Regions from separate parts of the Erwinia sp. TECH1 genome, predicted to be linked through region 1. Evidence: riboswitches for the same ligand, from Rfam matches in the RefSeq annotation. Region 1 holds a riboswitch; each other region holds the start of a gene.
The links. A riboswitch is a leader RNA that binds a small molecule or an ion and turns the genes downstream of it on or off. The one in region 1 is predicted to bind thiamine pyrophosphate.

Region 1 (4,836 bases):
TAGTGCAGGGAGAACTGCAAATAGTCGCGCCCGGTCAGCACGCCGCCCCAGGTGTCGAAAATCATCACCGACTGCGCGCCCGCGCGGATCTGTGCGTTCAGATAGAGCGTAACGCTGTCGGCCAGCTTATCCAGCATCAGATGCAGGGTTTCCGGCTCGGCATACATCATTTTTTTCAGTTTAGTGAAGGCCTTACTGCTGCCACCTTCCACCATGTAGGTCGCCAGCGTCCACGGACTGCCGGAAAAACCGATCAGCGGCACCGCGCCCTGTAAATTTTTACGAATGGTGCGCACCGCATTCATCACGTAGCCCAGCTCCTGTTCGGGATCGAACACGGGCAGTTTTTCGACGTCCGCACGGCAGGTCACAGGCGAGGAGAAGCGCGGGCCTTCGCCAGCTTCAAAATAGAGTCCCAGCCCCATCGCATCAGGGATGGTCAGGATATCAGAGAAGAGGATCGCCGCATCCAGCGCGTAGCGACGCAGCGGTTGCAGCGTGACTTCACAGGCCAGCTCAGCATTTTTACACAGCGACATAAAGTCGCCGGCCTGGGCGCGCGTCGCCTTGTACTCCGGCAAATACCGTCCGGCCTGACGCATCATCCATACGGGCGTAACGTCTACCGGCTGACGCAGCAGAGCACGCAAATAACGATCGTTCTTCAGTTCACTCATCTTCAGGACTCTTTTTCATTCAGACGCACAGTATATCAGTTATTCCGCAGCGGCGCGGCAGAGCGCGACGGTGTCTTCTATCAGCCGACGGGCCACCGTTCCCGCCGGCGGCAGCTGTGGCAAGGCGTCGTAGCGATACCAGTTGGCATCCAGCAGCTCTTTGGGATCAATGTTGATCTCGCCGCTGTCGTAGTCGGCCATAAACGCCATCATCAATGACTGCGGGAAAGGCCAGGGCTGCGAGGAAACATAGCGCAGGTTTTTCACCTTGATGCCGCTCTCCTCCATCACCTCGCGCGCTACGGTTTGCTCCAGCGTTTCGCCTACCTCCACAAAACCCGCCAGCACCGTGTAGATGCCGTTGCGGTGTCGGGTATGCTGAGCCAGCAGGATTTCATCGCCGCGACGAATGGCCACGATGATGCAGGGCGCAATTTGCGGATAATAGCGCTGGCGGCAGTGGCCACACAGGCAGGCCCATTCCGTTTTGCTGCGATGCATCGCGTGTCCACAGTAGCCGCACCACTGATGCGAGCGATAAAATTCGGCCAGCTGGATGCCGCGTCCCGCCAGCTGAAACAGGGCGGGATCCTGATCGAGCAGCTGCCGCAGCGACGCCATCCCTTCCGGACGATTTTCGCTAATCAGCCGTACAGGTTCGCCCTGCCATTCGCCAATCAGCGCGCCTTTCGAGCCGGCCAGGCCTAAATCTTGTGCGTTTCCGTACGGTAATTGACCTTTTGGCAGCCAAAGTTTCTGTTCATGGCTGACAATCCACCAGCCAGCGTCTACGCTTGAAATCTCAAGTTCCATAAATTGCTCATCCTCACTTCACGCACTTACCGGATTGGGATAGACAGTTAAAATAACACTTTTGGAGTCACTCATGCTTGACCAGCTGGAAGTTTTGGCCTCACGCGTAGGCGGATGCAGCGAACTGGTAGACTTTTGCCTTCACTCACGCAAGCAGTTGTTAGTTGCTTATTATCAAATGGTTGGCATGAAGCCTAACAAAGAATCGCTGACTACGCTCGACGAAGAGGCGCTGGATAACTTCTGTCAAAGCCTGGTTGATTATCTCTCAACCGGCCACTTCACGGCGTACGAACGGTTTATTCAGGAAATGGAAGGCACCGACCAGCTGGCCAAAGCGGCGCTGATTTATCCTTCGCTACAGGCGAATACCGAACAGATTATGGCGATTTACGACGCCCATCTGGAAAACGCCATCGATCACGATAACTATCTGGAGTTCCAGCAGGCGCTGTCGATCGTCGGCGAAGCGCTGGAAGCCCGCTTCACCCTGGAAGATAAATTTATTCAGCTGGCGCTGGAGAAGTATGCGGATAAGTCCGCCGCTAATGACTCTGCGATGGCTCGTCCTGCCTGAAAAGTTAACTGTTTAATCCCTTGAGCTTTCCATAACGCCCCTTTATGCTGAAAAGGCAATCGCATGATTGCCTCTGGCGAAAGCCAGACTTCTTCTTGTCGGAGTGCCCCTCGGGGCTGAGACCGTTAATTCGGGATCCGCGGAACCTGATCAGGTTAGAACCTGCGAAGGGAACAAGAGTAAAGATCCAGGTCAGGGCCATCGGCTCTGCGCTTACTCCTCCGAACTCCGGACAAGCAAATTTCCCTTAAGTCAGGAACTTGCTATGTCTACCCAGGTTAAGAAATCCAACCGCCGCGAACAGCGCGCTGAAGCGCAGCAGTTTATCGCTGCTTTACAGGGCACTGCTTTCCCCAATTCCAGACGCATTTATCTGACCGGTTCGCGAGCCGATCTGCGCGTTCCCATGCGTGAAATTCAGCTCTCGCCCACCCTGACCGGCGGCGGCAAAGACAATCCACAGTTTGAAGAAAACGAACCGGTGCCGGTTTACGATACCGCCGGCCCTTATGGCGATCCCGACGCCGCTATTGACGTGCGTGCCGGTATCGCCAGGCTGCGGGAAAGCTGGATTGCAGAGCGCGCCGATACGCAACCGATTGAGCAATTAAGCTCCGTTTATACGCAGCAGCGTCTGGCGGACGAAGGGCTTGATCATCTGCGCTTTGAGAATCTGCCGCGGCCGCGCCGCGCCCAGGCTGGTCGCCGCGTCACGCAGCTGCACTACGCGCGCCAGGGCATTATCACGCCGGAAATGGAATTTATCGCGCTGCGCGAAAACATGGGCCGCGAGCGCGTTCGCAGCGAGGTGCTGTTGCAGCAGCATCCGGGACAGGATTTTGGCGCGCGGCTGCCGGAAAATATCACCGCCGAGTTTGTTCGTCAGGAAGTGGCTGCCGGACGCGCGATTATCCCGGCCAATATCAACCATCCTGAATCGGAGCCGATGATTATCGGCCGCAATTTCCTGGTGAAGATCAACGCCAATATCGGCAACTCTGCGGTCAGTTCTTCGATTGAAGAAGAGGTCGAAAAGCTGGTCTGGTCGGCACGCTGGGGAGCGGATACGGTGATGGACCTCTCCACCGGGCGAAATATCCATGAAACCCGCGAGTGGATCCTGCGCAACAGCCCGCTGCCGATTGGTACGGTGCCGATCTATCAGGCGCTGGAAAAAGTCAACGGCGTGGCGGAAGACCTCAACTGGGAAATATTCCGCGACACACTGCTGGAGCAGGCTGAGCAGGGCGTGGATTACTTCACCATCCATGCCGGCGTGCTGCTGCGCTATGTGCCGATGACGGCGAAACGCCTGACCGGCATCGTTTCGCGCGGCGGCTCCATTATGGCGAAGTGGTGCCTGTCGCATCATCGTGAAAGCTTTCTCTACGAACGCTTCAGTGACATTTGCGAGATCTGCGCCGCTTACGACGTCTCGCTGTCGCTGGGTGACGGCCTGCGTCCTGGCTCAATACAGGATGCCAACGACGAGGCGCAGTTTGCCGAGCTGCGCACGCTGGGCGAGCTGACGAAAATCGCCTGGGAATATGACGTGCAGGTGATGATTGAAGGGCCGGGACACGTGCCGATGCAAATGATCAGACGCAATATGACCGAGCAGCTCGAACACTGCCACGAGGCGCCTTTCTATACGCTTGGCCCGCTGACTACCGATATCGCGCCTGGCTACGACCATTTTACCTCCGGCATCGGCGCGGCGATGATTGGCTGGTTCGGCTGCGCCATGCTCTGCTACGTTACGCCGAAAGAACATCTGGGCCTGCCGAATAAAGAAGATGTCAAACAAGGTTTGATTACCTACAAGATCGCGGCCCACGCGGCGGATCTTGCCAAAGGCCATCCCGGCGCGCAGATCCGTGACAACGCCATGTCGAAAGCGCGTTTTGAATTCCGCTGGGAAGATCAGTTCAACCTGGCGCTGGATCCGCATACCGCACGCGCTTTCCACGATGAAACGCTGCCGCAGGAGTCCGGTAAGGTTGCCCACTTCTGCTCCATGTGCGGCCCGAAATTCTGCTCGATGAAAATCACCCAGGAAGTCCGCGAATACGCAGCAAAACAGGAAGCGGAAGCAGAGCCGATAGCGATCGGCATGGCGGAGATGTCAGAGACGTTCCGCCGTCGTGGCGGCGAGCTTTACCATGCCATGGATGCCTTAACGCAGGAGGAAAAATAATGAGCCGTAGCGCTTTTCCCCTGACGGCAGCCAGGCTGGGGCTTTATCCGGTGGTGGACAGCGTCATCTGGATCGAGCGTTTGCTGGCGGCTGGCGTGCGCACTATCCAGCTGCGCATTAAAGATCTGCCGGAAGCGGCGGTGGAACAGGATATCGCCGCGGCCATCGAGTTAGGTAAACGCTATCAGGCCCGTCTGTTTATCAACGATTACTGGCGGCTGGCGATTCAGCATGGCGCCTATGGCGTACACCTGGGCCAAAAAGATCTGGCTATTGCCGATCTGGATGCGATCCACCGCGCCGGGCTGCGGCTGGGGTTATCCACGCATGATGACGCGGAACTGGATCGCGCGCTGGCCGAGCGCCCATCCTACATCGCGCTGGGACACGTCTTTCCTACGCAAACTAAAGCTATGCCCTCTTCACCTCAGGGGCTTCAGGAGCTGAAGCGGCATGTCGGGCGCCTGCAGAACGTCTCAACCGTGGCTATCGGCGGCATCTCGCTGGCGCGGGCGCCAGACGTGCTGGCAACCGGCGTCGGCAGTATCGCCGTGGTCAGTGCCATTACCCAG
Region 2 (4,836 bases), 2.0 Mb from region 1:
TCTTCAGTTTTGCCATCCGGGTACGTTTTGGTTCGGATGTCATCACGAAAAGTCCAGGGCTGAATATCTGTGATGCATAGCTCCTCGCCTAACTCTTCATTTATTTCGCGCCTCAGGGCTTCTTCCAGTGTTTCGCCCGCCTCCATCCCTCCACCAGGCAAGGCCCACTGCCCCGGAAAAACACCACGATCCGCAGCCATTTTACAAAGCAAATACTCACCTTCGTTTTGAATCACAGGACATACGATTATCCTCTGTCGCATTTTATTTCCTTAATATCGCTATTTATCCATTAAAGTATCAGGAGGTTTTAACATGTTATTGACCTCAACTTAGGTCAGTTTTCCGAAAGGCTATCCGTAATTTCCCGTTTTGATATCTATGCGATTTTATCCGAGTTATGTTCTTTATTACTCTGTGCTGATTACTCGTTTTATTACTGCGGATATTCGGGAAGCTCAGTAACCTCGCAGGAGAAAGGATTGCGTGCTCAGGGTACGCTCAGCTGAAGCAATTTTAAAGCCATTACGTTTATTTTTGCGGGGTCAGGAAGAAAAGGAGAGGTCGCCCCCTCCTTCCCATTTTTAGCGCAGCGTGCCCGACGTTTCGGTCGCTTCTGCGTGCTCCAGCGCGACAGGAATGCTTTTATAAGCCGGAATACCGCTTTCGGTATCGAAGCTGTCCAGCGGCACCAGCACGTTGGCTTCCGGATAGTAGGCCGCGACCGAGCCAGGCGCCATGTCGTAAACCACTATCGTCAGATTATCCAGGCGTCGCGAGGTCTGCTTGCCGTCCGGATCGAGCGCCACCATATGCACCTTGTCGCCGACCCGCAGGCGGCGTTTTTCTGCCTCATCTGCCGAGATAAACAGCACGTCCCGCCTTCCCGTCACGCCGCGATAGCGATCGTTCAGCCCGTACAGCGTGGTGTTGTACTGATCGTGACTGCGCAGCGTCGTCAGCACCAAATCGTGGCACTTCAGCGAACGCGGATCCTCGTTAATGCCCTGCATGATCTTAAACTGCGCTTTACCCGACGGCGTCAGCCATTTGCGTTCCGACGCGGCGTTGTAAAGACGGAAGCCGCCCGGCTGTAGGATCTTGCGGTTAAAATCCTCAAAGGCCGGGAAAACGGCTTCGATAGCCTGGCGGATAAAGCTGTAGTCGCCGATCATTCTGTCCCAGTTCACCTTAGTGTTGGGCAGCGTGGCTTTCGCCAGACCCGCTACGATGGCCGGCTCCGACTTCAGCCATTCCGAAGCGGGCTTCAGCGAGCCGCGCGAGGCGTGCACCATCGACATGGAATCTTCCACGGTCACGCTCTGCTCGCCCGATGCCTGCCTGTCGATTTCGGTTCGGCCAAGCACCGGCAGCAGATAGTTATGTTTGCCCAACAGCAGATGCGAGCGGTTCAGCTTGGTCGCCATATGCACCACCAGATCCAGCTTGCGCATCGCCTCGAAGGTTTGCTGCGGATCGGAGATCGCCTCCGCCAGGTTGCCGCCCAGGCAAAGCAGTGCTTTGGAGTGGCCGTCGCGGATCGCCTGAATAGCCTGCACCGCACCGTGTCCATGTTTCTGCGGCGGCTTAAAGCCAAACACTTTTTCCAGGTTGTCCAGCAGCGACTGCGGCGGGATTTCAGTAATGCCGACGGTACGATCGCCCTGTACGTTAGAGTGGCCGCGCAGTGGGCAGATGCCCGCGCCTTTCTTGCCGATATTGCCACGCATCAACAGCAGGTTAGCGATTTGCTGTACATTTTGCGTGCCGTACTGGTGCTGGGTGATACCCATGCCGTAACAGATAATGGTTCTTTCTGCTTTGGCATACAGGTGGGCAATATTCTGGATCTCTTCAAACGTCATACCGGAGACTTTCAGAATATGCGGCCAGTCGGTGGCATCCAGGTCCGCCTTCAGGGCGTCAAAACCTTCGGTATGTTCGCTGATAAAGCTTTCGTCCAGCACGCCGGGCTCTCCGGCCGCCAGCGCCCGCTCGTGCATCACCAGCAGACACTTCATCACGCCTTTCAGCATGGCGGCATCGCCGCCAACGCGCACTTTGTAATAGGTAGAAGCGAGCGTGGTGGAGCTGAGCGACAGCATTTCTACCGGGCTTTGCGGAGAGGTAAAGCGTTCAAGCCCTCTTTCCCGCAGCGGATTGATCGCCACGATGGTTGCGCCGCGTTTGGAGACTTCACGTAGCGTACCCAGCATGCGTGGATGATTAGTGCCGGGGTTATGGCCGATACACAGCACCAGATCGCAGTGATCGAAATCTTCCAGTTCGATGGTGCCTTTGCCTATGCCGATGGACTGCGGCAGGCCGACGCTGGTCGGCTCATGGCACATATTAGAGCAATCCGGGAAATTATTAGTGCCGTATTCGCGCGCGAACAGCTGCCAGAGAAACGCTGCTTCGTTAGAAGCGCGGCCTGAGGTATAGAACTCCACGCTATCCGGATCTTCGTAGCTTTGCAGCTTTTCGCCGATTTCACGGAAGGCGGTTTCCCATTCTATAGGCTGATAGGTATCGGTGGCCGCATCGTATTTCATCGGGTGAGTCAGACGGCCTTCGCCTTCCAGCTCAAAAGCGTTGCGTTGCCAAAGCTCACTGACGGTATGGGCAGAGAAAAATTCCGGCGTGGTGCGCTTGCTGGTGGCTTCCCAGGAAACGGCCTTGGCGCCATTTTCGCAAAATTCAAAGGAGGAACCGTGCTGAGGATCGGGCCACGCGCAGCCGGGACAATCGAAGCCCTGCGGCTGGTTGACTTTAAACAACGCGATCACGTCCTGTTTGACCGACATCTGGCCGCGGATCGCGTCGGCAACGGCCTTTAACGCTCCCCACCCCCCCGCTGAACCACCGTAAGGCGCTATTCCAATAGTCTTATTTTGTTGTTTCATACGACTCCGCATCACATTACAAACCAGTTTTTAGCTTAGAACAGCATGCGGCTTCCGACCGGTTTTTTGCTTTCAGAATGTTACCGAATGGCGCTATTAATAACCCATAGAGGCCAGCGACCTGAATCCACAATGGTGCTGAGCCTGCGCATTGTAAACAGAAAGTAAATACCGTATAACAATACGCACCGAGGGGTGTCCTGTTACGGGCTGAGATGGCGCAAGCCGAACCCTTTGAACCTGATCTGGGTCATGCCAGCGAAGGGACGGCTGAGCCAGATAACGCACGTTCCCGCGCCTGACCGGATCTCAAGTATTGAGGAGGTTCCGTGTTTGACGGTTTCTACGGACGGCTGCGTCAACAGACCGGCGATCGCTGGCTGCACTATATCCATCACCCTTTTGTTCGCCAGCTGGCTGACGGCACCCTGCCTGCGTCGGCTTTTCGCCGTTACCTTATCCAGGACTATCTGTTCCTTATCCATTTTGCCCGCGCCTACGCGCTGCTGGTCAGCAAATTTCAAACGCTGCCGGAGATGCGTGCGGCAATCCGCTCGCTGAACGCCATCGTCGACGAACTGCCGCTCCACGTGCGCTACTGCGCGCAGTGGGGCCTGACCGGGAAGGCGATGGCGGCGGAAACCGAGGCGCCAGAAACGCTAAATTATACCCGCTATGTGCTGGATATTGGTCACGCGGGCGACGCGCTCGATCTGTTGACCGCCCTGATGCCCTGCGTGGCTGGCTATGCCGAGATCGGCGTCGGCTTGCTGAACGATACGCAAACCGTATTGACCGGCAATCCCTACGCGCCGTGGATTGAAAACTATGGCGCTCCGCTTTACCTGAGCGGCGTGCAGGCTTCGCTGACGCTGTTTGAAAACCTGGCCGCCCAGCGCGGCGGCGCGAGCCGCTTTGAGGCGCTGGCGGGAATATTCGCCACCGCGACACGGCTGGAAACGGCATTCTGGCAGATGGGGCTTGATGCTGCCTGTGCTACGCCGGAAGCGCGATGACGCCGGGTATAGAGGTGAAGGCGGTCAGCCTGCATTTTAGCGATCGTACGTTATTTAAGCAGCTGAGCTTTACGCTGGCAGGTGGCCGCTTTACTTCTCTGCTTGGCCCCAGCGGCGTCGGTAAAAGCAGCCTGCTGAAGATCATTGCGGGGCTGCTTGCACCCTCGACAGGATCGGTGCTGGGTAGCGATGGGCTGCCGGTTGCCGGACGCATCGCCTGGATGGGACAGCGGGATCTGCTCTATCCGTGGCTTAGCGCGATCGATAATGTCGCGCTGGGTGCGCGTTTACGCGGCGAGAAAGCTGACAGACAATGGGCAGAACATCTGCTTGAACGCGTGGGCCTGGCTGGCAATGCCGGCGCGCTGCCCACCACGCTGTCGGGCGGGATGCGTCAGCGTGTCGCGCTCGCCCGGACCTTGTACGAGCGACGGCCCATTGTGCTAATGGATGAACCCTTTTCCGCTCTTGATGCCATTACCCGCGCCCAAATTCAGGCGCTGGCCGCAGAGCTGCTGGCCGACTGCACCGTGCTGCTGATTACGCACGATCCAGTAGAAGCCTGTCGCCTCAGTCATCGCCTGCTGATCCTTTCTGCTGCCGGGCTTAGCGAGCTTCCTGAGCTGGCTGGTCAGCCGCCGCGAGCGCCCGACGATCCCAATTTATTGCGTAGCCAGGCGCAGCTTATGCGCCAGCTGACAGAGGACATGGCATGAATGCAGCAACGATACGCCGTGGCGTCACGGTATTTGTCGGGCTGATGGCGCTGTGGCAGCTGGCCACGCCTGGCAGCATCCCGGCTTTTCTGTTGCCCTCGCCCATCGCCGTGGCTGCGGCTATGCGGGATAACGCTGGCTATCTCGCTTACCACACGCTTATTACCGCTACTGAAATCGCCGGCGGGCTTATCGCGG
Region 3 (4,836 bases), 580 kb from region 1:
CTGATTTGCGTGATAACCACCTCCGGCGACTGTTCCACTCGTGGTACGGAAGGCAGCGCAAACCAGATCAGCGCGATGCAGAGCACAAACAGCGCGGCGGCAACGGAAAACATGGTGGTAAAGCCGTAGTTCAACGCCAGCGCGAAAGAGAGCGGCGGGCCGATCACCCACGCCAGCGAAAGCTGGGCGCGCATTACCGAACTGAACATCACGACTTCACGCGCAGAGCTGTCCGCATACTCGCGCGCCAGCGCAAAAATTTGCGGCATGGCGACGCTGGCCAACGCTGACAGCAGCACGCCAAAAGTGATCAGCGTCAGATAATCGCGGTTAAAAGCGAACAGCAGCGCGTTGCCTGTCGCCATCAGACAGCAAAAGAGGATCAGCATACGTCGATCGCCACGGTTGTCCGATCGTTTCGCCAGCAGCAGGCTGACCGCAATACCGGCAATTGCGTTCACGGTATAAAACAGCCCCACCCAGAATGGCCGCTCGCCCACTTCGCGCGTCAGAAACAGGCTCAGCGTTGGCGCCTGTAGCGCCCCCGCGATACCCACCATAAAAGAGACAGCCATAAAAGCGAGGTAAACCGGGTTAATACGACGTTGACGCGTAAGCAACGATTTCATACCACATCCCTTGCAAATAAAGAGGCCCGCACGCGGGCGCAAACAGCAAGCATAGAAGAAAACGGGAAATGAAAAAAGCCAGCGGGCAAGACGCCTGCTGGCTGGTGAAAGCACACCTTACTCAGATATAAAGTCTTGAAAGCGCGCCATTCAAAAGAATGCCTCCCGCACTTTCATCGCTAACCAGTATTGCCTTAATATAGGGCAAGAAAAACAGGCGACTTTTCAGCAAGAGTTCCCCTTTTATGCAATCAACGCGTTTACAGCAGCAGTTTATCCGGCTCTGGCAGAGCTGCGAGGGCCAGCCGCAGGAAACCACGCTCGACCAGCTGGCGCTCCAGCTTAGCTGTTCGCGTCGCCATATGCGTAACCTGCTTGGCGCCATGCAGCAGGCGGGCTGGCTAACCTGGCAGGCAGAAGCCGGGCGCGGCAAGCGCTCGAAGCTGACGTTTCACTATACGGGCCTGGCGCTGCAGCAGCAGCGCGCGGAAGACCTGCTGGAGCAGGATCGCATCGATCAGCTGGTGCAGCTGGTCGGCGATAAAAATACCGTGCGGCAGATGCTGCTCTCTCATCTCGGCCGCAGCTTTCGCCAGGGAAAACATATCCTGCGGGTGCTCTATTATCGCTCGCTGCTGAACCTGAATCCCGCCACCGCGTTGCGTCGTTCGGAAACGCATCTGGCCCGGCAGATCTTCAGCGGCCTGACGCGCATAAATGAGGAAAACGGGGAAATCGAGCCGGATATCGCCCACCACTGGCAGTCGGTTTCTTCGCTGCACTGGCGCTTCTATTTACGCCCTGCGGTGCATTTCCATCACGGACGCGAGCTGGAGATGGCGGATGTGATCGCCACGCTGGAACGCGCGCGGACGCAGCCGCTTTTCGCCAATATCGTCCGTATTCACTCTTCCACGCCCTGGACGCTGGATATTCATCTGCACCAGCCCGACCGCTGGCTGCCGTGGCTGCTGGCGGGCGTCGGCGCGCTGATCGTGCCGAAAGAGTGGCCTTTTCTGCCCGATTTCAGCCGTCAGCCCGTCGGCACCGGGCCCTATGCCGTGGTGCGTAATCAGCAGAGCCAGCTTAAGATCGAAGCCTTCGACGCCTATTTCGGCTACCGCGCGCTGCTTGATGAGGTCAACATCTGGGTATTACCGGAAATCAGCGAGGAGCTGGTCTATTCCGGCGTCAGGCTGGAAGGCGGCAGCCTGGATGAAAAATCGGAAGAGAGCCGCCTTGAAGAAGGCTGCTATTTTCTGCTGTTCGACCAGCGTTCGCCGCTGGGACGGGACGAGCAGATCCGTCGCTGGGTCAGCGCCATCGCCAACCCGATAGCGTTGCTGAACCGTGCCGGAGCGGGCTATCAGCGCTACTGGTTTCCGGCCTACGGGCTGCTGCCGCGCTGGCATCATCGACGCGATCTGGACGCGCCGGAAAAGCCGACGGGCCTGACCTCGCTTACGCTGACCTGGTATGGCGATCATCTTGAGCATCAGGCTATTGCTAATTTGCTCCAGCCGCTGCTGGCTGCGCAAGGGGTGACGCTGGTTACGAAGCAGGTCGATTACGCCAGCTGGCATCAGGGCGAGGCGGAAAGCGACATCTGGCTGGGCAGCGCTAACTTTACGCTGCCGCTGGAGTTTTCGCTGTTTGCCCTGCTGTATGAGATCCCGCTGCTGCAACACTGCGTGCCGATTGACTGGCAGCAGGATGCGCAGCGCTGGCGCGAACAGCAGCTCCCGCTGGCCGACTGGAGCAGGCAGCTGACAGCCGACTGCTACTTTCATCCGCTTTTCCATCACTGGCTGCTGCTGGAAGGCGAACGCAGTATGCGCGGGGTGCGCATGAATACGCTGGGCTGGTTTGACTTCAAGTCCGCGTGGTTTGCACCGCCCGAATCATGATGCTTTCGCTACCCTGTAGAAATCATTAGAATAAGCCGTTCTCAACGGGGTGCGCGGCATTGGCCGACGCTGAGATAAACCCGTCGAACCTGACCCGGCTAATACCGGCGTAGGGATTTGAGAGTGCTTCACCTGCTCAGATCGCGCGTCGCCTGACCCTCAAGGAACTCCAGGTGCTAAAAAAAATCCTGCCTCTGCTGCTGCTCTGCTCGCTTTCCGCCGTTGCCGCCAAACCCGCGCTGACGGTTTATACCTATGACTCCTTCTCTTCCGAATGGGGACCCGGTCCGGCCATTAAAAAGGCTTTTGAGGCCGACTGCGGCTGCGAGCTGCGCTATGTCGCCCTGCCCGACGGCGTCGCGCTGCTGAACCGCCTGCGTATGGAAGGGAAAAACAGCCGCGCCGACGTGGTGCTGGGGCTGGATAACAACCTGCTGGACGCGGCGGAAAAAACCGGACTGTTTGCCGCCAGCGGCGTCGATACGCGCAGCGTCACCGTGCCGGGCGGCTGGTCAAACAGCACTTTCGTTCCCTACGACTACGGCTGGTTCGCCTTTGTCTATGACAAAACTAAACTGCAAAACCCGCCCAAAAGCCTGAAAGAGCTGGTCGAGGGCAGTCAGCCGCTGAAAATTATCTACGAAGATCCGCGCACCAGCACGCCGGGACTGGGCCTGCTGCTGTGGATGCAGAAAGTCTATGGCGATAACGCGCCCGCCGCCTGGCAGAAGCTGGCGCAGAAAACCGTGACCGTGACCAAAGGCTGGAGCGAGGCTTACGGCCTGTTTCTGAAGGGCGAAGCCGACATGGTGCTGAGCTACACCACCTCACCCGCTTATCATTTGATTGCCGAGAAAAAAACGCAGTATGCCGCTGCCGACTTTAGTGAAGGTCATTACCTCCAGGTGGAAGTCGCCGGGCAGCTTAAAACCAGTAAACAGCCGCAGCTGGCGCAGAAGTTTATGCAGTTTATACTGGCTCAGCCTTTCCAGCAGACCATTCCGCAGGGCAACTGGATGTATCCCGCCGTGGCGGGCAAGCTGCCGGCAGGCTTTGACACGCTGACCCTGCCGAAAACCACGCTGCAATATTCGTCGCAGGACGTCGCCAGCCATCGCAGCCAATGGATCAGCGAATGGCAACGCGCCGTCAGCCGCTAGCCAGCTATCAGCCTTCAGGCAGCCTCGTTCCTGGCTGCCTGGCCGCCACGCTGCTGGTCGCCGTGGCGCTGCTCGCCTTTATCGCGCTGGGGCGCAACGCGCCGGTCAGCGCCCGCGCGCTTTGGGAAGACAGCTATCTGTGGCACGTCCTCCGCTTTTCCTTCTGGCAGGCGTTTCTCTCCGCTTTGCTGGCGCTGACGCCCGCCGTGCCGCTGGCGCGGGCGTTGTATCGCCGCCGCTTTCCGGGCAGGCAACTCGTGCTGCGCCTTTGCGCGATGACGCTGGTGCTGCCGGTGCTGGTGGCGGTATTCGGTATCCTCAGCGTTTACGGGCGTACGGGATGGCTGGCGTCGCTGTGCGCCTGGCTGGGCGTGGACTATCACTTTACGCCTTATGGTTTGCAGGGCATTTTGTTGGCGCACGTCTTTTTTAACCTGCCGCTGGCCGCCAGGCTGCTACTGCAAACGCTGGAGCAAATCCCCACCGAACAGCGCCAGCTGGCCGCGCAGCTGGGCGTCACGGGCTGGCATCAGTTTCGCCTGGTTGAGTGGCCCTGGCTGCGGCGCCAGCTGCTGCCGGTCGGCTCGCTGATCTTTATGCTCTGCTTCGCCAGCTTCGCCACCGTGCTGGCGCTGGGCGGCGGCCCTAAGGCCACCACTATCGAGCTGGCGATTTTTCAGGCGCTGAATTTTGATTACGATCCCGGCCGCGCCGCCTTACTGGCGCTGCTGCAAATGATCTGCTGCCTGAGCCTGGTGTTGCTGAGCCAGCGGCTGAGTAAAGCGCTGCCGTCAGGCACCACTCATCTGCAAGGCTGGCGGGATAAGCAGGAAGCGCCGGGCGCGAAGCTGCTGGACGGCGTACTGCTGTTGCTGCTGCTGCTGCTGATCGCGCCGCCGCTGTTGGCCGTGACTGCCAGCGGCCTGAACAGCAACCTGTTTAGCGTCCTGCAACAGCCCGCGCTCTGGCAGGCGACCTTTACCTCGCTACGCATCGCCCTGGGCGCCGGCGTGCTCTGCGTGCTGCTGACCACGATGCTGCTGTGGAGCAGCCGCGAGCTGCGCCTGCGCCAGCAGCCTTTCGCGGGCCAGCTGATGGAGCTGAGCGGGATGCTGATCCTGGCGATGCCGGGGATCGTGC

Region 2: it holds a riboswitch for thiamine pyrophosphate, as region 1 does, so the genes downstream of both, ACVWZ0_RS11355 (TenA family protein) here and thiC (phosphomethylpyrimidine synthase ThiC) in region 1, are expected to answer to the same signal.
Region 3: it holds a riboswitch for thiamine pyrophosphate, as region 1 does, so the genes downstream of both, thiB (thiamine ABC transporter substrate binding subunit) here and thiC (phosphomethylpyrimidine synthase ThiC) in region 1, are expected to answer to the same signal.

Annotation. Positions count from the first base shown of each region.
Region 1 covers NZ_JBSRZK010000001.1:457,722-462,557, reverse strand. Annotated here, with positions in the region: gene hemE (uroporphyrinogen decarboxylase) at 1-677, opposite strand, end outside; gene nudC (NAD(+) diphosphatase) at 717-1,490, opposite strand; gene rsd (sigma D regulator) at 1,564-2,067, shown strand; TPP riboswitch at 2,157-2,257, shown strand; gene thiC (phosphomethylpyrimidine synthase ThiC) at 2,333-4,264, shown strand; gene thiE (thiamine phosphate synthase) at 4,264-4,836, shown strand, end outside.
Region 2 covers NZ_JBSRZK010000001.1:2,421,703-2,426,538, reverse strand. Annotated here, with positions in the region: gene nudI (nucleoside triphosphatase NudI) at 1-263, opposite strand, end outside; gene ACVWZ0_RS11360 (FdhF/YdeP family oxidoreductase) at 585-2,906, opposite strand; TPP riboswitch at 3,088-3,190, shown strand; gene ACVWZ0_RS11355 (TenA family protein) at 3,236-3,922, shown strand; gene ACVWZ0_RS11350 (ABC transporter ATP-binding protein) at 3,919-4,638, shown strand; gene ACVWZ0_RS11345 (ABC transporter permease) at 4,635-4,836, shown strand, end outside.
Region 3 covers NZ_JBSRZK010000001.1:1,032,996-1,037,831, reverse strand. Annotated here, with positions in the region: gene ACVWZ0_RS04775 (sugar efflux transporter) at 1-629, opposite strand, end outside; gene sgrR (HTH-type transcriptional regulator SgrR) at 875-2,536, shown strand; TPP riboswitch at 2,572-2,670, shown strand; gene thiB (thiamine ABC transporter substrate binding subunit) at 2,710-3,696, shown strand; gene thiP (thiamine/thiamine pyrophosphate ABC transporter permease ThiP) at 3,672-4,836, shown strand, end outside.